Regions from separate parts of the Paenibacillus sp. J22FR83 genome, predicted to be linked through region 1. Evidence: riboswitches for the same ligand, from Rfam matches in the RefSeq annotation. Region 1 holds a riboswitch; each other region holds the start of a gene.
What was found. A riboswitch is a leader RNA that binds a small molecule or an ion and turns the genes downstream of it on or off. The one in region 1 is predicted to bind cyclic di-AMP.

Region 1 (4,782 bases):
GATGTTGGATCTGGTGTCGGTGTCACTTCCGGTGTTGCTGCAACAACTGGTATTGGTGTCACCGTTGCCAAAGCCACTGGATCAGGAGCAGCGGTTGGTGTTGCTACAGCAGCCGATTCCCCACAACCTGTAAGCGCACTCATCACGCTCAAAAAGAAAAGGAGGCACATCGTGCGCCCCCTCATTTATGTTTGCGCCAGTCTAATTTACTTTTCTCCAACTGGTAGGCAAAATCGTTCTCAAGACGCTTCTCTTCCGCCTTGCGAGCCGCCTCTGCCTTCGCTCTCTCTGCTTCCTTCTTCGCTTGCTCTTCCGCTTTCATCGCGTCAGCCTGGGCTTTGAGTCCTTCCAGTATTTCTGGACGCAGCAGATCCTTCAGCGTTGCTGGTTTATCTTGCACGCTAGCCGCAGCTGGCGTCACTTTAGCTTTCTTTTTCACCATAATAAGGTCACCTCATCTACAAGTTCTCCCTATTATTGTACACCTCTATTGATGTAAATGATACGGTACTGTCGCTACAACGATATCCTTATCGGCTTGCAGCTTCGAACGAATGCGTGCCGCAGATTGATTATGGAGCAGACGGTGCCACCACTTCTTCGGCATGAATTGCGGGAGAATAACCATAATCGACTGTTTCTCTGACACATGCGTATCGATGCGTTCAATGAATTCAGCCAACGGCTTGAGAATCGTCCTGTATCGGGATTTGAACACAACAAGTCGCACGCCTGGATCCCAGATCTGCCACTTCTCCTGCATCGATTCTTCATCCTCATCCGAGAAGGAGACATAGAACGCGATAACATTAGGCGAAAGCGATTTGGCATAACTAAGGGAATGCTCTACCGCTTTGTGAATCCCAGCCACGGGAACGATAATAACAGGTTCTTTGGTACATACACGGTCTTGCGTGATATCAATACGCAGCTGTTTGGCCACGTCGTCGTAATGGTGACTAACCTTGGTAATGAGCCAGAGGAGGATCGGTGTAATGATAATAACAATCCAAGCACCCTCGCTAAATTTGGTAACGGAGAAAATGATTAGAACGGCAAGGGAGACGATGCCGCCCAAGCCATTAATGATCAGCTTCCCGATCCAACCCGATACGCGTTCTCTGAGCCATTTACGAACTAAACCTGTCTGAGCAAGTGTAAAAGATAGAAATACGCCAATCGCATAAAGCGGAATGAGTGCATCGGTTTTACCTTTAAAACCAATCAACAGCAAGCTGGCTAATACGCCTAGCGTAATAATGCCATAGTGGTACGAAAGCCGATCCCCACGGAAGGAAAACATGCGCGGGAAGTTTTTGTCCTGGGCCATGATCGACGCCAAGATCGGAAATCCATTGAAGCTTGTGTTCGCAGCAAGTACCAAGATAAGCATCGTCGCGATTTGCGTCGCATAGTACATGGCGCCTCGGCCGAAGGCTTGCTCCGTCACCATCGATAGAACCGATGTATGGCCGTTATGATCCGGTGCCACGCCATACCCTAAGGCAATCAGGGTTACCCCACCGAAGACGATGGCCAATAGTCCGCCTAGAGAGAGTAGTGTGCGTTTGGCATTTTTGACAGATGGCGTCCGAAAATGTGGTACGGCATCGGAGATCGCTTCGATCCCCGTTACAGCTGAACAACCGGACGAGAACGCCTTGAGAAGGACGAATAGCGTTAATGAGTTCGTCGCTGCGCTTGGAGCGAATTCGATCGCATGTGTATTCATGGATCCTGTTAGCAGATCGAAAACACCCTTACCTACTAACAATAGGATACACAGAATGAAAAAGTACGTTGGAATTGCGAATACCGTTCCCGATTCGGAAGTTCCTCGCAAATTCAGCCAGACCATGATCCACACCAGCAAGATGGTAAGCGGAACGATATAGGGTACGGCTGATGGAAAAGCGGACGTAATCGCTTGAACACCAGCCGAAATCGAAACCGCCACGGTTAAGGTATAATCGATTAGCAGAGACACACCTGTGAGACGTCCCCACACCATACCTAAATTCTCTTTGGTAACCATATAGGCGCCGCCACCCATCGGGTACGCTTCGATCACTTGCCTGTAGCTGAGCACGAGCAATAGAATCAAAGCAATGATCGATACCGCAATCGGCAACGAGAAGGCAAAAGCAGCAACCCCTACGGTCGCAAGCTCTAACAGAATCTGCTCTGTCCCATACGATACGGATGATAAGGCATCGGACGACAAGATAGGGAGAGCTTTCCAGACAGGCATTTTCTCCGACTCAATCTCACTCGACTTTAGTGGCTTACCAAACATAATTTTTTTCAATGAATCACTCGTCATTTCGCAATTGCTCCTCCAAATTAAATCGAATCGTACGCATCACACACAATAAACGGCCACACCTTCATCCAAAGAAGGGAGCGTTTTGCGAGATATATAGCCAAATTAATGTGTGACATCTATATAAAAATGCTATACTCCTGAAAATGGACGCAAAAAAACACAAGGATAGACCTTGTGTTTTGAACACATGTTCTCCTTTCTCACGATCGCTTACGAGGTTAGCTGTCGGGTTCGGGCCGCGAGAAATCTGCCCTAAAAGGTACCAGGTATCAGCACCGTTACTCACCCCATGTTACTTTTGGTTCCCCCGCTTTTCTTCACAGAAAATTAAGCGAAATATTCAACTGTTCTAGTACGTGTTGAATACTACTCTCTTCTACTCACATAGTAAAGGATGGAAAAAACGTAAAAAGCCGTCTTCCGCCTCACGTTTCCATCAATAATTCGCTTACAATCCCCCCAATCGTTGATTATCTTCCATTCTCTTAGCCAATCGGGGTATTTTAAATAAAGGGCACGGTTGCAATTCACAAACTTAACCTTCCATGTAAGCAATGCGGTGGATCAAAGGGATTTTTCCTTTAGGGCACTACCTCGGTGATGTGTTCACCTAGCAAGGTGACGGTCGTATAGGTGGAAAAATACAAGTTGATTGAAATACATACAGGAAAATGCATAAATATTCAACTTTTCAAATAGTTACTACGGTCAATTCATTGACACATGCTACCTGCCATGCTAAACTGTCACAAATAAATTTATAGTTTAAGATCGGATGGTGTACCATGTCAAATCCTAGGACTACCTCACATCAGGAAACAGCGCCAACGCCAACTGAGACGCCGGGTCGCTTACGTGAAACGCCGGTCTCTTGGTTACTCTGTTTCACTATTGTGCTTGTCATCATGAACACGATGATGTTCAATCTGGCACTGCCCAAAATTTCCGCGCAATTCGAGCTTAGCCCCTCAACGGCGTCGTGGATTGTTACGGGATATTCTATTATTTTCGCCATAGCATCGATTACCTACAGCCGCTTATCCGACTTCGTGCCTATTCGCAGGCTCTACGTCATTGCCCTGCTCTCGCTAGGTGGTGCCTCTATTCTAGGGCTGTTCACGGACAGCTTCGGACTGTTGCTGCTGACAAGGCTTATTCAAGCCTCCGGCGCTGGGGCGATTCCATCGCTCGGTATCGTTCTCGTCACCCGCTACATTCCGTTGTCTCGCAGGGGCAGAGCGATGTCGCTCATCCTATCTGCAGCCTCACTCGGCTTAGGACTCGGTCCCGTCGCGGGAGGTTCCATCGTTCAGTATTTGGGCTGGCATTTCCTATTCGTCATTACAGGGGTCACCCTGCTGCTTATACCTATCTTTCTCGCTTTGCTGCCAAAGGAAAAACCAGAGAGCGGCTCGTTCGATTTCATCGGTGCCCTGCTCCTGGGGATTGGGACGACGGGGCTGCTGCTCTTCCTAACTTCCAAAAGCATCGTTGCCCTCATAGCGGGCGTACTTGCGATTGCCTTATTCACGCTGCGCATTCGCCGCGCCTCACAACCGTTCGTGCTGCCAGCCCTATTCGGCGATCGAACTTATATGTCGCTTAGCGCAATCGGCGTGACATCCTACATGATCAGCTTCGGCTTCTTATTCCTTGCGCCGCAGATGCTTGCACGGGTATTTGGCTTAGCTCCACTTACTTCGGGACTGTTGCTCTTCCCCGGTGCACTCTTGGCGATGCTGGTGTCGAATCGTGTCGGACGCATCATAGACCGCTACGGGAACACAGCACTACTTCGTTACGTCCCATGGTTGATGCTGCTTTCTACCGTACTTTTGGCCCTGACAGCTAGCTATTCCTCTTACTGGATTGCTGCGCTTTACATCTTGGTTAGCATTAGCTTCACAACGCTTTCTAGCGCTGTATCCAATGAGCTCTCCCGGCAATTGACTACAGATCGCATCGGCTCCGGCATGGGCTTGTTCCAATTGTTGCAGTTTTTCAGCGGCGCTTTCGCCGTGGCGCTCTCGGGGAGTGCACTCGTTTGGCAGAAATCGTTGCCGCTCACACGTGCTTTCGATAACCTCATCTGGGGGATGGCGGTCATTGCGTTCCTAACCATTGCCAGTTCCATCCTATACAGGAATTATGCAAAAAAGCAGCTCTCGGATCGCTCCGCGGCGGAGAAGGTAGAAAGCTCAGCTATGCCTAAGACTGCAACAGAATAAGTACCGTCAGATAAAGCCCAAGTCCAAATTAAGGTGATGATATCATCTTAATTAAGGCTTGGGCTTATTCTTACTTAGAATAAAGTGATGGCATAACGTTAAAGTGTCTAAATACACAGAAAATTTCGACTTTGGAGCTAATAGCGCTATACTATAACGTTATCCGACGTCGTTGCTCACACTTATCACAAGAAGAGGCTGTCCCTCCTATGACATCGGGGACAGCCT
Region 2 (4,782 bases), on a different contig from region 1:
ATAAAAATGCCACGGGGATCTCTATCCCCGAAGAGGTCATGACGACGTTAGCAGGGGGCAAAAAGCCAAGCGTGTCCGTGACGCTGAACGGCTACACGTACCGGACAACCGTCGCTGTCATGGGCGGTGAATACCTAATCCCGCTGAGTGAAGCCCATAGACAAGCATCCGGCTTGAAAGCGGATGACCCTGTTGAGGTAACGTTGGCGTTGGACCTAGTCCCTCGGACCGTGGAAGTTCCAGCCGACTTATCTTCAGCGCTATCTGAAGCGGAGGGCGCCGTACAACGTTTCGAAGCCCTCGCTTTCTCCAAGCGCAAAGAATTCGTCCGCCAAGTCGAGGACGCGAAGACACAAGAGACGCGCCTACGCCGGATTGCCAATGTTGTTTCGCAGATGAGCAGCACTTAGCGGTACATTATTACTGCTTAACACTTAGTGTCCTGATGTGAACTTCAGTCCGAGCACACCGACCAGAATTAGGACCATAAATAAAATCCGAGTCAAACTGATCGGTTCATCGAGAAATAGCGTACCAATGATAATCGCGCCGACTGCTCCAATGCCGGTCCATGCCGCGTAGGCCGTTCCAATGGGAAGGGTTTTCGTTGCTACAGCTAAGAAATAGAAGCTAACAATCATGCCAAGAATCGTAACAATCGAAGGGACAAGTCGTGTGAAGCCATTGGAGAACTTTAATGAGATCGCCCATACGACTTCAAATACACCTGCAATAGCTAGAAATAACCATGCCATCATGAACACTCCTTTATAAGAGGATATAGTAATGTCAGTGCCACAAAAAAACAGAGAAAAGCCCGGGAATATCGCACGAATGCGATAGACTCCCGGGCTTTTCTCCCTCCGTGACCACAGCATATTTGCTGTGTGTTTTCCCTTGGACCAGCCGACGGTAAGACGCCGCGGAACCCTAGAAAACGACATGCCGTTATTATAGGCTCGCTAACATGCGATGTCAAGTTACACATTTTGACTGCTGCCTGTTTAGCTTGTCCCTATTCCTCTAGCGCTATGTTGTTCAATGCCAAATGCGCACGGAACATAGCCATCGTATCAGGATGCTCTTGTTCGGGCACCCATGTTGCGGAATCCCAGATTTTAGACAATTTAAGGGCGCGACTGCAGTGGACGAAGCATTCCTGCACCTCAACGCCGACCGCGGCGATTGGCGATTTGCCATTAAGCTGCATAGTCGCAAGGAGTTCCTCATCATTCGTCAGCCAAGCGCGTCCATTGACGCGAAGTACGTTCTCAACGCCAGGGATGATGAAGATGAGGCCTACTTGCGGGTTGGCCAGTAGATTATACATTGAATCGACTCGGCGGTTTCCCAGTCTTTCCGGATAAACGAGGCGGTGATTATCGAGAATGCGAACGAAGCCGGGGCTATCGCCGCGCGGGGAAACATCACATAATCCATTCGCACCCGAAGTGGATAAGAAGAACAAAGGTGATTTGGCGATGAACGCTTGGGCGTGCTCGTCAATTTGATTGATTACTTTATTTTGTACGGCAGGATGAGGCTCTCCGATTATAGCTCTAATTTCATTGATGGAACGAACGATGCCGGGAAATGGGGGTGAGGTACTGTCTTGTATGTTGTCCATGCGTTCTTTTCCTTTCTCGAGGCCAGGAGGCCCTTATTCAAAATATCATTGCGGAACATAATAAAATCGGCTGTATGTCTCCGTGGGCTCCCGCCTTCGCAGGAGGGCGGAGCCGGTTATTTGGTGTTTCCTAGTATACGCCGATAGCCTCGTTCCAATGAATGAAGCCCTGCAAGCCGCTCTTACGAGCAAAGCTTGCAGGGCTTCATTCTGTGCCGAGAATATTACTTGGATTCAGCAGTTAGTTGATTGTAAATATCATCCCATAGAACTCGTCTGGCTGATACGTACCGCTTCGCATAATAGGATTCGCTCAACTTATTCTTAACAACACCTTGATTGGTAGCGGAGTGAACGAATTCACCATTACCGAGGTACATCCCTACGTGAGAGATACCGCTGCCATCTGTGTTGAAAAATACAAGATCGCCCTTACGAAGATCACTTTTGTCAACCCAGTAGCCTTCACTGTTTTGTGATTTGGAGCTGTGTGGAAGATCGATGCCGAACTCATCGAACAAGTAGGACGTGAACCCAGAGCAATCGAACCCTTTGAGTGTCGTTCCTGCCCATTTGTAAGGAGTCCCAACAAGGTCGTTTACCGCTTTATCCATATCGGATGCTGCGAAAACGCTTCCTACACTTACGCTCAAAAACAAAACAAGACTAAAAATAAGACCAACAACTTTCTTCAACTGCTTGTCTCCTTCCGGTGCCTACGAGGTTAGCTGGAGGGTTCGGTTGAAGGTTCCCTATGATCCCTGTCTTGCAAGATCAATTCACCCGGAGTGGTTCCCCCGTTTCCCCAAAAACTGAGGAATTCGGCATGAAATATTTGGTTTTTTGATGCTAATATTTTTATTTCGTCATAATGTTTGAAATTCCTCTTTTACGGGTACATAAATAGGCAAAAAAATAGTCTAATTGTTCGGAAAATAGACAAAAAAATCCCCATTCTCAAAGAGAAGGGGATAATGCTTGTTTATTCACTTTTTTGCCCGATATTAATTGGATATTTTGGCTGAAAGTAGCTGATATTGGGAAGATATGCCCCAAATTTGGATGAATATATGAAAGAGTGGGTAGAGTTGATAAATGATTAGGGCTACTAGCCCTGCCCATAGATATGTAGCTGTGACTGTGACCCCTGCCAAAAGCCATGTGAACAACAATAGGATAATGGCAAGTCCGATAATCGGCAGCGAATTACGAAAGAAAGAGAAGAGGGTTGATAAGATCCCTAGCTTGGCTGCAATAGCGAATTGCACGTACATAAATAGAAGCTGCAAGAGAAAACCGTAAAGCATCAGGCCAAGTATCCAAGGAAGAAGCTTCATTACAATTTGTTCGTAGGAACCACTATGCCCTAGCAAATAAGACGCTTTGGGAATAAGCCAAATGAGTGGAATCAGCGTTAGCGCCATGCGGATCAGATATACGAGCAGGAAAGGGAGCATGAGCTGCTTCATCCCGCGAAAGAAGCGATAACCAGCATTCTGGTGAGAGTGGGTAAGCGAATAGTAAACACCGCCATTGAAGAGAGGCGTCAACAACATCCGAACACACAAGAGGGCAGCTAACCACCATAAATAGGAATGGCTGAGATCTGTTTTAATTAATTGGAACTGGCTTTCAGCTAGAAAAATCTGCAATGCCTGCTTGGGCTGCTCAGCGCCAGGGAACCGATGCATGAGGGGGATGAGTATTCCCTGTACGAGTTTATACAGGAGAACACCCCAACCCATCTGATATAGGAACAAAATGATCGTGGCAAAGGGCTGCGCCATTGCTGCCCTAAAGCCTGATTTGATATAGGTGGCCAACGAGGGTCCCTCCTCAGTGTATGTTATGAGACGTAAGCCAAGTCCTCACCAGGCAACTGAGCCAAATACGGCTTGTAGGAATTGAATAATGCCGAGATTCCAGCGGATTTGCCACTTCGTATTTAATTGTGTTTGATAAAAGTTGTTGATGTGCTTATTTTCGAGAATCAGCGTGTACTTAGGATCAATGCGCACCCAATCGACAGGGGAGGCATGGATCAATTTGAATTCGATACTACCTTCCTTGCCATCCCATGTTTTATCTAGCGTAGTGCCATCAGCGAAGTGGAACTGAATCGGCACTTCCTGTGAGTTACCGCCAAGCTTCACGATACGGACCGTACTTTCGTAGGTCTCCGAACCCTTGGTGCCCTGTGGCTGAACGTGAACACTCTCGACGGAATAATCTATCATCAGATTGCCGTAGACATATTGATTAAAGAAGTCGTCCCAATCTGTTTTACTAATCTCCTCCACGACCTGTTGGAAATCTTTCGTAGACGGATGTTTGAACTGCCACTTCTGGAAGTAAGATTTCATGATGCGATCCATCGTCTTGGTACCGACTTGCGCCTCAATAGCTTTGAGTACGAGCTTGCCACGCGTGTACACATTTTCGGCATATTGGTCATGCCCTGTATACGCCCATGCTTCTTTCTGAAGTCCATTGGGTGAAGTGATATAACTGGATTCGACAGGTAAATTAGGTACTTCCCCGTATTCGGCTTCCATGACTTTATCCTCTGCATAAGAAGTAAAGCCTTCATCGAGCCATGCTTCTTCGAATTCGTTGCTGGCAACCAGTCCATAGAAGAATTGGTGGCCGATTTCATGGACGACGACGCGTTCCAGTTCTAAGTCTGGATCTTTGTCGCTGGCCCCCCATGCGGTGACTAAGGTTGGATATTCCATACCGCCAGCACCATTCCCACCAGGAGGAGGGACGACGATGGAGAGGGTCGAGTAAGGATACGTTCCGTACCATTGACTGTAGCGGGAAAGTGCTTTTTTGGCCGCATACATATACCGATCCTTCAAGTTTTGATGGTTTGGATCCAGATACAATTTGATTTTGACGCCTGGAATTTGTGGTGTAGAGAAGGGTTCTTCCACGTAGACGAAATTAGGAGAAGCCGACCAAGCAAAGTCATGCACGTCCTCGGCATAGAACTGATATGTCTTCGTGCCCTTGTCCGTCACAGCAGGTTTAACAGGAAACCCTGTAGCTGCCACCGTATAATTCGCGGGTACTTGAATTTTCACATCATACATGCCGAAATCGGCATAGAACTCAGAATTCCCATGGTATTGATGGAGATTCCAACCAGGCTC
Region 3 (4,782 bases), on a different contig from region 1:
TCGTTCAGTGGCAAATCTTCCTTCCTGCCAATGAGCTAATTGGTTCGCTATCTTTAATAGAAGTAATAGAGCAAAAATGAGAAGAAATGGCTGAGCTTCGGTGCCTAGACAGTGATTATATAGGGGCGTTACTACAACCCAGCCAAGAAATAACCGCACGCTCTGAAGTGATAGACTGTACAGAAAGCTGCTTCGGAAATAGGCACCCATTTCATGTTCGATCCGCAATAGAAACATGCGATCCGCACTGCGTGTCAACGTGCGAATGGAGCTTGAAGCAACGAGTGGAACGAGCACGAGCAACACGATCCATAGGTACGGATAATCTGTCGGAAGACGCTGTAATGTTTTTGCATAATAATAGGAAGAAACGATGACAAGAAACAACAAGAAGCCGATGAAATTACTGCGTGCGGCATACTGCCAATACCCTAGGGATTCCTTCATATAATGTTGGAAACGCTGCTTCCATAATGCATGTGTGTTAAATGCAGATGTAGGATCTGTTAGTTGACTCATGCCATGTCTCCTTGAACAAGCTTGTAGAAGATGTCGTCTAATGACGCCTGAGGCAGCGCTGTTTGGGAGCGTAATTCGACTAAATCTCCCTGTGCAACCATGTGGCCTTTGTGGAGAACGACATAAGCATCGCAATATTTTTCAATTGTAGACAAAATGTGTGAGGAAATGAGAAAGGACGCACCTTTCTTCTTCATTTGAACCATGAGATCAAGCAAGGAACGAATCGCTAAAGGGTCGAGTCCAAGAAACGGTTCATCGATTATATAGAGAGAGGGTTCGATCAAGAAGGCATTCATGATCATGACCTTCTGTTTCATCCCTTTGGATAAATGACTAGCGAAGCTGTTCAGCTTGTCCTTCATCTGAAATTGCTCCAATAAGGAGCGAGAACGGGTTTCGTAATCCGCTTTAGATAATCCATAAGCTAGTGCCGTTAGCTCAAGGTGTTCGCGAATCGTAAGTTCTTCGTATAACTCTGGACTTTCAGGTACATAAGCATATGTCGCTCGGTAAGGCAGCGGATCCTCGGCTAGCGTTAAACCATTAATGCGAATTGACCCTTTTTGCGGTTGGAGCAGTCCCAGAATATTTTTGATGGTGGTACTTTTCCCTGCACCATTGAGTCCAATTAGACCCATCATTTCTCCTTGGCCGATCGAGAAAGTTAGATTATGAAGAACGGGTTTGTTGGGTAAATATCCACCGAATAAAGCGTTTACTTGCAGGATGGGGCCCATCACAATTGCCTCCCTAAATAGCAAATTATTGGTATTTTTTAATCAAATACTACCAGAATCATTATAAACAAATTTGCATTTTTAGCCTAGTTTTGATCATTATATACTGAAAAAACGAGTATACGTACGTTAAAGTTAGGCACGTGTAGATATAAGTGGGTTATATATGGAAAATAAACAAAATTTAATCGATTTAGCCCTTTTTAACGGGTGTTAATCCCTTTACAGGTTGAGATTAACAGCGTAATATACTTTTCATAATAACTTAATATCCAATTTGCCAATTTTCCATTCGCTGAGTTCCAAATGTGGGAACGGGGGAACCACTGCAAGCTTAATGAGCATTCCAATGCGGGTTAAGTAAGCAGAGAGTAATAGGGGTGAATCATAGACGTCAAACAAGCAGTTTGCGTCTACGTAGGGCGACTCTCACGTCCGAATCCGTCAGCTAACCTCGTAAGCGTAAGAGAGGTAACGATTGTCGTGCGTGCTATTTGTATTTCACTATGCAAACTAAGCCAGCGAGAAGAGTCCTCTTCTTGCTGGCTTTTTGTCCACATTTAGGGTCCTACACAGATCATATGACATAAAACAACCCGGAAATCATAGGATGATGAATAGGTAAAAGGGGGGGACGACCAGATTCAGCAAGGAAACAAGGCTGATGATGGCGAGCGTGTTAAGTTAAACTATAAAAAACCTTAGTCGCGTCAAATTTAATCATGCTGTAACCTGGCGGCGAGGCTTTGAAGGAGGACCGAAGAAGTGGGCAGTATCTCAATTAGCGAGACCCATGTAAAACGATCATCCAGCATGTCCTTCGCATTGCGATGGAAGCATGAAAACTTGCGTTTGATTTTAAGCCTGGCTATAATCTCAATCGCAATGACTTTCATGTTTTTGGTGTTGTTGTACGGAACGGCTACCAAGAGCGTATCCGTGGTTGTGAATGGACAAGAAACCGTTGTGCACACGAAGCAATGGGTCCTGCAACGCCTACTGGATGAACAAGCCATAACGATTGGTGAGCACGATGAAATTTCAGCTTCACTCACGACCAAGCTCAAGGGTGGAGACAAAATTGTTATTGAGCATGCATCACCGATTCAATTGACTGCTGATGGAAAGACCACCACTGTTTACACAACTGCAAGAACGGTAGAAAGTGCATTGCAACGTTTACATATTGCACTTGGTGAGAATGATCGTATTTCTCCCGAACCGACAGCCGCTCTTAGCACAGGCGATGAGATTAAAATCGTCCGTGTGACCAAAGAGACGGAGGAAGTCTCTGAATCGATCGCATTCGAGACAGAGAAAAAGAATGACGCATCTTTGCTTAAAGGGAAAGAGCAAGTGGTCCAAGAAGGTAAAGAAGGCGTGTTGGTCAAAAAGAAAGAAAAGACTTTCGAGGACGGCGTTTTAGTCGCGGAAGCAGTTGTGGGTGAAGAAGTACAAACAGAAAGCATTAAGAAAGTAGTTTCCGTAGGCACGAAAAATCCTGTGGTTGTTCTCTCCGCCTCTTCACCGAGTGTGGATGAAGTTTCCAAGAATGGTGTGACCTTCGGTTACAAACAAATTCTGAAGAACGTGAAGCTTACTGCGTATTCTGCGGGTGCTGCGTCGACAGGTAAGACGGAGGGCTCTGCTGGTTATGGTAAAACCTACACAGGTACTACCGTTACTGAAGGCCGTACGATCGCTGTCGATCCGAAGGTTATTCCGCTTGGATGGTGGGTATACATCGAAGGGATTGGTTTCCGTCGTGCTGAAGATATCGGCAGCGGTGTGAAAGGCCAAATGATCGATGTGTACTATGAAGATCACGGTTATGCAAATAAATTTGGCACGAAGCAAGGGTACACTGTATATGTGGTTGGCCCTACAAAACCATCCCAAAACTAACGTGTAAACGGTAGTTTGTGCGGGAACACTACTAACATACACGTAGCTTGGCATCTGCCTGCGCGAAGAAGAGGAGCCCCCTCTTCTTTTTCTGCGTACTGAGGAAGGAAACGCATCAATGATAAAAGAAATGATCGTTGTGGAAGGCAAGGACGATACAGCTGCTATTAGGCGGGCTGTGCAGGCGGATACGATTGAAACAGGCGGATCTGCTATCGGACAAGCCGTGCTCAAGCGAATTGCTCTGGCTCAGCAGCGCAGAGGCGTCATTATCTTCACGGATCCCGATCACGCAGGGGAACGGATCCGCAAAATCGTGGCAGCCAAGGTACCTGGCTGCAAGCATGCTTTCATTACGCAGGAGCAAGCTGCGTATAAGGGTGATATCGGCGTCGAGAACGCGACGCCAGAGACGATTCGTCAGGCGCTTCAGAGCCTGAGGACGGAATATGAAGCAGCAGTTTCGCTGCTGACGATGGAGGATCTGATTGCTGCCGGGCTCATCGTGCATCCGGATGCGGCTGCTCGCCGCTTGACGGTAGGCAATGCGCTGGGCATTGGTTATTGCAATGGTAAGCAATTCTATAAACGTTGTGCGATGTTTCAGATTTCAAAAGAGGAATTTGAGGCGGCGCTCGAACATTTGAACTAGTAGAATTCTTGGAGTGACTAGAACCCTAAATAGATACGAGGTCTATACAATGAATATAACCAGACAAGAGGTTGTTGTAACAGCCGAAGACGTGGCAACACCAAGTAAAACGAAACAAATTATTAAGAAGAATGGTCTCGTGCTCAAAAAAAGTTTAGGCCAGAACTTCTTAATCGATCAAAACATCCTCAGCAAGATCGTCATGGCCGCTGAGCTCGGCCCTACGAAGGCTGCGCTTGAGATCGGCCCCGGCATCGGCGCGCTCACACAGCAGCTTGCCAAGCTCGCTGGCCGCGTGCTTGCGGTCGAGATCGATCAGCGTCTACTGCCCATTCTGGACGAGACGCTGGCGCCTTACCCCCATGCCACTGTCGTTCATGGGGATATCTTGAAAACCAACCTGCCGGAATTGTTCCGGCAGCATTTCGAAGGCGTGGAGGGCGTCAGTGTTGTCGCCAACCTTCCGTACTACATCACGACGCCGATCATCATGAAGCTTCTGGAAGAGAAGCTTCCCCTGGAGAATATCGTCGTGATGATCCAGAAAGAAGTGGCCGACCGCATGGCGGCTCGTCCAGGCACCAAGGATTACGGCAGCTTAAGTATTGCCGTACAGTTCTACTGCGAGCCGGAGCTCGTCACAATCGTGCCGCGCACCGTCTTCGTCCCGCAGCCGAACGTCGATTCCGCCGTTATTCGGCTGCGCGTGCGCCAAGCGCCGCCAGTTGAAGTGGCGGACGTGGACTTCTTCTTCGCTGTCGTCCAAGCGTCCTTCGTTCAGCGTCGCAAAACCCTCTATAACAACCTCGCGGCGAGGTTCTTTACCAAAGAGAATAAGCCTGAGCTGGAAGCGTTGCTGCAGGGCATCCAAATCGAGCCTTCACGCCGAGGTGAGACACTCAGCATGGAGGAGTTCGCACGCTTGTCCACGGCGCTTCGTGTGCACGGCTGCAAATAAACCCGCAC
Region 4 (4,782 bases), on a different contig from region 1:
TCGTTTCTTCTTCCCAATCAAGCGATTCTGGCTTAGCTGCACGGCTTGCAGGTTTAATCGAGGCACAAGCATCTACACTGCTGCAAGGGCAGGAAACTTTTCGAATAACACGCATGGCCAAAGAACTCGGTTATAGTCCTGCACATTGCAATCGAGTTTTTCACAAAGCATATGGGGTCTCGCCACGGCATTATTTAAGCACGATCAAACTCCGTCAAGCTAAGCTCATGCTCATAGACCCTACCCTTTCTATTGAACATATCGCCGAACAACTGGGGTACAAGGATTTGTCGCAATTCAGCAAACAATTCAAACGATGGACGAATCTATCCCCCACTGCCTACAGACATCTCTCATGGTGAGAATAGGTTGAGTATTTCTGAAGAAACGCTAAGCTTTATGGTGTCGCGTATCCTATACTCATAGATATTTCTAATGAGCTATGAGATAAGGAGCACTGGATATGCAATTAAATGGATATAAATCCTTGTGGGAATGGAACGGTAACTGGAAGGGGAAATTGGAGCAAATCGTAGAGGCTGGCTATTACGGTGTCGAGTACATACCTCCTGCCGACGCTAAGGATGATGCAAAATTTCGAAAAGATTTGGATGAGATGAACTTATCATTCATCGCACAAGTGGTGACGCGTGGCCCGAATCACATCCAATCATTTCGTGAGCAGGTGCTGCGTGCAGCTGCGCTGCGACCTGATCTGATTAATTCGCACAGCGCTGCTGATCGCATGACTGCTGATGAGCAGCTGCGATTCTTCGATGCGGCGCTGCGTGTCGAGCAAGAGATCGGGATTCCGATCGCACATGAGACGCATCGCGGGAGAGCTTTTTTCACGCCGTGGCAAACGGCGGCCGTGTTGAGGCAGTTGCCGGCGCTTACGATTGGCGCCGACTTCAGTCATTGGTGCGCAGCCTGCGAAAGCATGCCGAGTCCGCAGGACGAGGACGTCCAGCTGAGCCTAGCACGCGCCATCCACATTCACGGGCGCGTCGGCTACCCGGAAGGTCCGCAGGTATCGGACCCGCGGGCACCAGAATTCGCCGAACATGTGGAAACCTTCATCGGCTTATGGCTGTCGATTTGCCAGCACCGATTCCATGCCGGTGCTGACACGTTGACTTTCACGCCAGAATTCGGGCCGCCGCCGTATATGCCGGTACTGCCGTTCACACAGCAACCCGTTTCAGATTTGTGGGATGTGAATCTGTGGATGTTTCGGACGTTTAAAGCGCGGTTTGAGGCGAAGTTTGTGGCCCACGGTCAATAACTGTGCACCACACCTAACAGGGAATTCGAAGAGTTTATTGAAAATGGGATAAGAGCCCAGCACGCATTTGGTTATTAGTCCGAAAAAACCGAACTGCATACAAGGATTTCGACTCTGATGAGTGAATAGTTCGATTTTACCCACCTATTTAACAAGTTTCCGTGCTGACCCGCAGTAAAACGCATTTTAAGTAGGTAAAATCGAACTATTCCCGCTTATCTACGGCATCTGTCCCATTTAAGTAGGCAAAATCGAACTAAATGGAGAATACTCCTCTACTGCGCCATCCCCTGCTTTTCAGCCAACATCTTCAACTGCTCATTCCGATAGTTTAGAAATCGTGTCATATATCTTCGCAATACTACCCGCTCCACGACCCATCCGATCCAGCCTAACGGGGCCTCAAAACTTAATGTATCTTTCATTAATGTTCTGCCACCTAAATCAATGAATTCGTGTTCATGTCGCATGCTTTTGAACGTCCCCCGCAACATTTCATCAACAAAGCGGTACGGTCGAATATAATTTGAGATGAGTGACGTGTGTTTTTGCCTAATGAAGAAATGTCTCGCTTCAAAAGTAACCGTATCCCCTCCGCGAACCATGCCTGATGTTGTTCCAGCTATCGCACGCTCCTTGGTATGTGGCCATACAGTTTGCGTATGGATATCAATATCTGATGCCATGTCGAAACAAACATCTATCGTTGCTTCAATTTCGATTTGTGTGAGTATCTTGATCACTGGATGCACCTCATTATTCATTAACTAAACCTATTAGATTTTTAATTGACGAACGTAGCTTTTACTCTCTTCGATTTCAGAAAATATAAGATCCATACCATACTAACCAATCCTATTAAGATCGACACATAATACGAGTTTGGTATTACATGATAGCGTATTATTACGTATCCTAGAGAGAACACTCTTATTAAAATACAAAGGAGTTCAAACCCAATTATCATCTTATAAGTATAAGCCTGCTTAGTCATAAATAAATAAAGAATCAAAACTGATAGGAGTAATTTTATTATTGTTCCAACATCTATGATGATAAGCATCCCATTTCTTTCTTGAAAATCTCGAATAAATTGGCTAAATCCGTTAATCGTTCCCATCCCATATAAAGTCGCGCTAATTAGTAGTGTTAATAAATAAATAAGTAGCCATCCTCCGACTGGTTTGGAGTAGTTTTCTTCTGCTATAGTCATGCTATCATCTCCATCATCTATGTAAATTCCATATTACAACCTCTCAGATCCAACATCTATAATACTATCACATACAAATAGTAGATGGATTTTTAAAATTACAAAAAACAGCCTCCCACAGGGAGACTGCCATGATCTTCGATTTATACATTTAGTTACTAATAAACTCCTGTACCCACTCACCGTTATAATAGGCAACACCGATTTGAGTGAAGTTCGGGCTTAGAATGTTTTGGCGGTGACCTGAACTGTTCATCCATGCGGTCATGACGGCTTGTGGTGTTTGTTGCCCTTTGGCGATATTTTCACCTGCGTAGGAATAAGGAATACCATAAGCGCTCATCATATCGAAAGGTGAACCGTACGTTGGTGACGTATGATCAAAGTATCCGTTGTTGTACATATCTTTCGCTTTATCCAGCGCCATCGTCGTCAGTGCGCTATTGCTGGTTAGAGGCTTCAATCCTGCCTTCGATCGTTCTTGGTTGACCAAGGTAACCACTTGACTTGCAAAAGTGGACTGAGTCGGTGTTGGCGTAACCTGTGGTTTCGTCACAACGGTTGTGCCCGAGCCTCCAGGAATGTTTAGCTTCATCCCCGACCAAATCACATTGGGATTGGCTACTTGTGGATTCGCCTGAATAAGCGAAGTAAGGCTGACGCCATATTTCTGAGAAATTAACCACATGGTATCGTTCCCCGCTACGGTATGCGTTCCCGTTGCAGCCCACGCTGCGTTTGCCCCCATAAGCACACTCAAACCTAAGGCACCTGTCATAACTAGCTTCTTGTAACGCTTCAAATCAAACCTCTCCTTTTTGCGGCCTGCGAGGTTAGCTGTCGGATTCGGATCAAAGAGTAATCACCCGGTCGCACAACGCGACTTCACCCCAAAGATTGGTTCCCCCGTGCTTCAAAAAAGCTTCGGCCTTCTAAGTTATGGATCCAGCTTGGATCTCAACGATTGTAACATGGGAAATCAGTGAGATCATGACTCAAAATTTACCAACAGCATCACCAACTGGATATCTCCTCCTTTAAACATACAACTTTTCCCATCATCCTGCGTCTAATCAGTAGCTATATAAATTTAGAAAAGGGTGATGAATTTGAAAAAATTTGCCATACAATGCACGTTTGTCATTCTCGGATTCATGTTTTGGTTGTTTCCGTTACTTCCAACACAGGTTTCAGCTAGCGTATCTGTGAAAGCATCTCTGCCCTATTTTTCCGTTCAAATTAATGGTCAGAATATGGATATCGCTCATAGTAAATACCCGTTTCTCGTGTATAGAGACATCACTTACTTACCCATGACGTGGAATAACTTCCAAACGCTCGGCATTGAGTACAACTGGAGTGATGCGGATGGATTGCAAATTTGGTCCAATCGCAACTTCCCTCCGCCTATTCGTCAAACACCACTCGAACAAGATCTAACAACGAAGCGGAATGCAAACAGTTACGTTGTCCAAGTTGCTGATGTGCCGATCACAATGAATCAGATCGAAATCAATAATCGAACAGAGCCCTACCCTTTTCTAACGTATCAAGATGTAACTTATATGCCACTGACTTGGCGATTCGTTCATGATCTTCTTAAGATCGACATCCAATGGAGTGATGAGAAAGGCCTATCGCTAGTTGGCGGACAAAATGCCATCTATTCGATCATCGGTGACGATGATCATTCGTTATATTTCTACTCCTTGCTTAACGCGGACCCTTCCAAATCAATGCTGAAGATGGATAAAAGCAACTTGCAAGTACAATGGAAAAATCTCAAAGAACAAGAACAATTCATCAAAGGCCTATCCACCACACCACATCCATTAGCTGGCCAACCCGTAGAGTTGGTGCGTAAAGATCGTGATTTATACTATGGTGAGTTAAAAGTATACACATTAACAGACGCCGATGTATGGGAAGCGGCTGACTGGGGAGCCCCTGTTCATACATACAAGGCATTCGCTGCAGGCGATAATCGAACGATCTTATCCATTAATTTGACCTTGCCCCTTCCGGTTATTGGTCCAAACTATGGCTCGACTTATACATTTCTCATTCAAAATGGGAACGTGACACGACTCGAGGACTTCAATCAAAAGATTGATCGCGTCATCCCCAATTCTGATGGTACAGTATGGATCGCTTCTGACAGATTGCCTAGTCGAAATAACTATATTGGGGGAAGTGCACGCGTTGGCTTGCTCAAGCAAGATGGTACTGTCCAAATGGTAAACGGATTGCTTCATGAATCGGATGTTATGGTATTAGGTTTAAC

Region 2: it holds a riboswitch for cyclic di-AMP, as region 1 does, so the genes downstream of both, AC58PV_RS29110 (C40 family peptidase) here and AC58PV_RS05660 (APC family permease) in region 1, are expected to answer to the same signal.
Region 3: it holds a riboswitch for cyclic di-AMP, as region 1 does, so the genes downstream of both, AC58PV_RS32915 (resuscitation-promoting factor) here and AC58PV_RS05660 (APC family permease) in region 1, are expected to answer to the same signal.
Region 4: it holds a riboswitch for cyclic di-AMP, as region 1 does, so the genes downstream of both, AC58PV_RS09540 (CAP domain-containing protein) here and AC58PV_RS05660 (APC family permease) in region 1, are expected to answer to the same signal.

Annotation. Positions count from the first base shown of each region.
Region 1 covers NZ_JCAUAM010000002.1:496,818-501,599, forward strand. Annotated here, with positions in the region: gene AC58PV_RS05650 (polysaccharide deacetylase family protein) at 1-170, opposite strand, end outside; gene AC58PV_RS05655 (YqkE family protein) at 182-442, opposite strand; gene AC58PV_RS05660 (APC family permease) at 488-2,323, opposite strand; cyclic di-AMP (ydaO/yuaA leader) riboswitch at 2,519-2,670, opposite strand; gene AC58PV_RS05665 (MFS transporter) at 3,112-4,554, shown strand.
Region 2 covers NZ_JCAUAM010000020.1:110,442-115,223, forward strand. Annotated here, with positions in the region: gene AC58PV_RS29095 (YdeI/OmpD-associated family protein) at 1-410, shown strand, start outside; gene sugE (quaternary ammonium compound efflux SMR transporter SugE) at 435-755, opposite strand; guanidine-I (ykkC/yxkD leader) riboswitch at 843-945, opposite strand; gene AC58PV_RS29105 (MSMEG_1061 family FMN-dependent PPOX-type flavoprotein) at 1,016-1,627, opposite strand; gene AC58PV_RS29110 (C40 family peptidase) at 1,852-2,322, opposite strand; cyclic di-AMP (ydaO/yuaA leader) riboswitch at 2,326-2,464, opposite strand; gene AC58PV_RS29115 (hypothetical protein) at 2,632-3,450, opposite strand; gene AC58PV_RS29120 (M1 family metallopeptidase) at 3,496-4,782, opposite strand, start outside.
Region 3 covers NZ_JCAUAM010000029.1:51,171-55,952, reverse strand. Annotated here, with positions in the region: gene AC58PV_RS32925 (ABC transporter permease) at 1-519, opposite strand, end outside; gene AC58PV_RS32920 (ABC transporter ATP-binding protein) at 516-1,259, opposite strand; cyclic di-AMP (ydaO/yuaA leader) riboswitch at 1,543-1,737, shown strand; gene AC58PV_RS32915 (resuscitation-promoting factor) at 2,025-3,164, shown strand; gene rnmV (ribonuclease M5) at 3,283-3,816, shown strand; gene rsmA (16S rRNA (adenine(1518)-N(6)/adenine(1519)-N(6))-dimethyltransferase RsmA) at 3,866-4,774, shown strand.
Region 4 covers NZ_JCAUAM010000004.1:220,614-225,395, reverse strand. Annotated here, with positions in the region: gene AC58PV_RS09560 (helix-turn-helix transcriptional regulator) at 1-362, shown strand, start outside; gene AC58PV_RS09555 (sugar phosphate isomerase/epimerase family protein) at 464-1,285, shown strand; gene AC58PV_RS09550 (SRPBCC family protein) at 1,561-2,028, opposite strand; gene AC58PV_RS09545 (DUF2569 family protein) at 2,070-2,498, opposite strand; gene AC58PV_RS09540 (CAP domain-containing protein) at 2,650-3,300, opposite strand; cyclic di-AMP (ydaO/yuaA leader) riboswitch at 3,306-3,438, opposite strand; gene AC58PV_RS09535 (hypothetical protein) at 3,608-4,782, shown strand, end outside.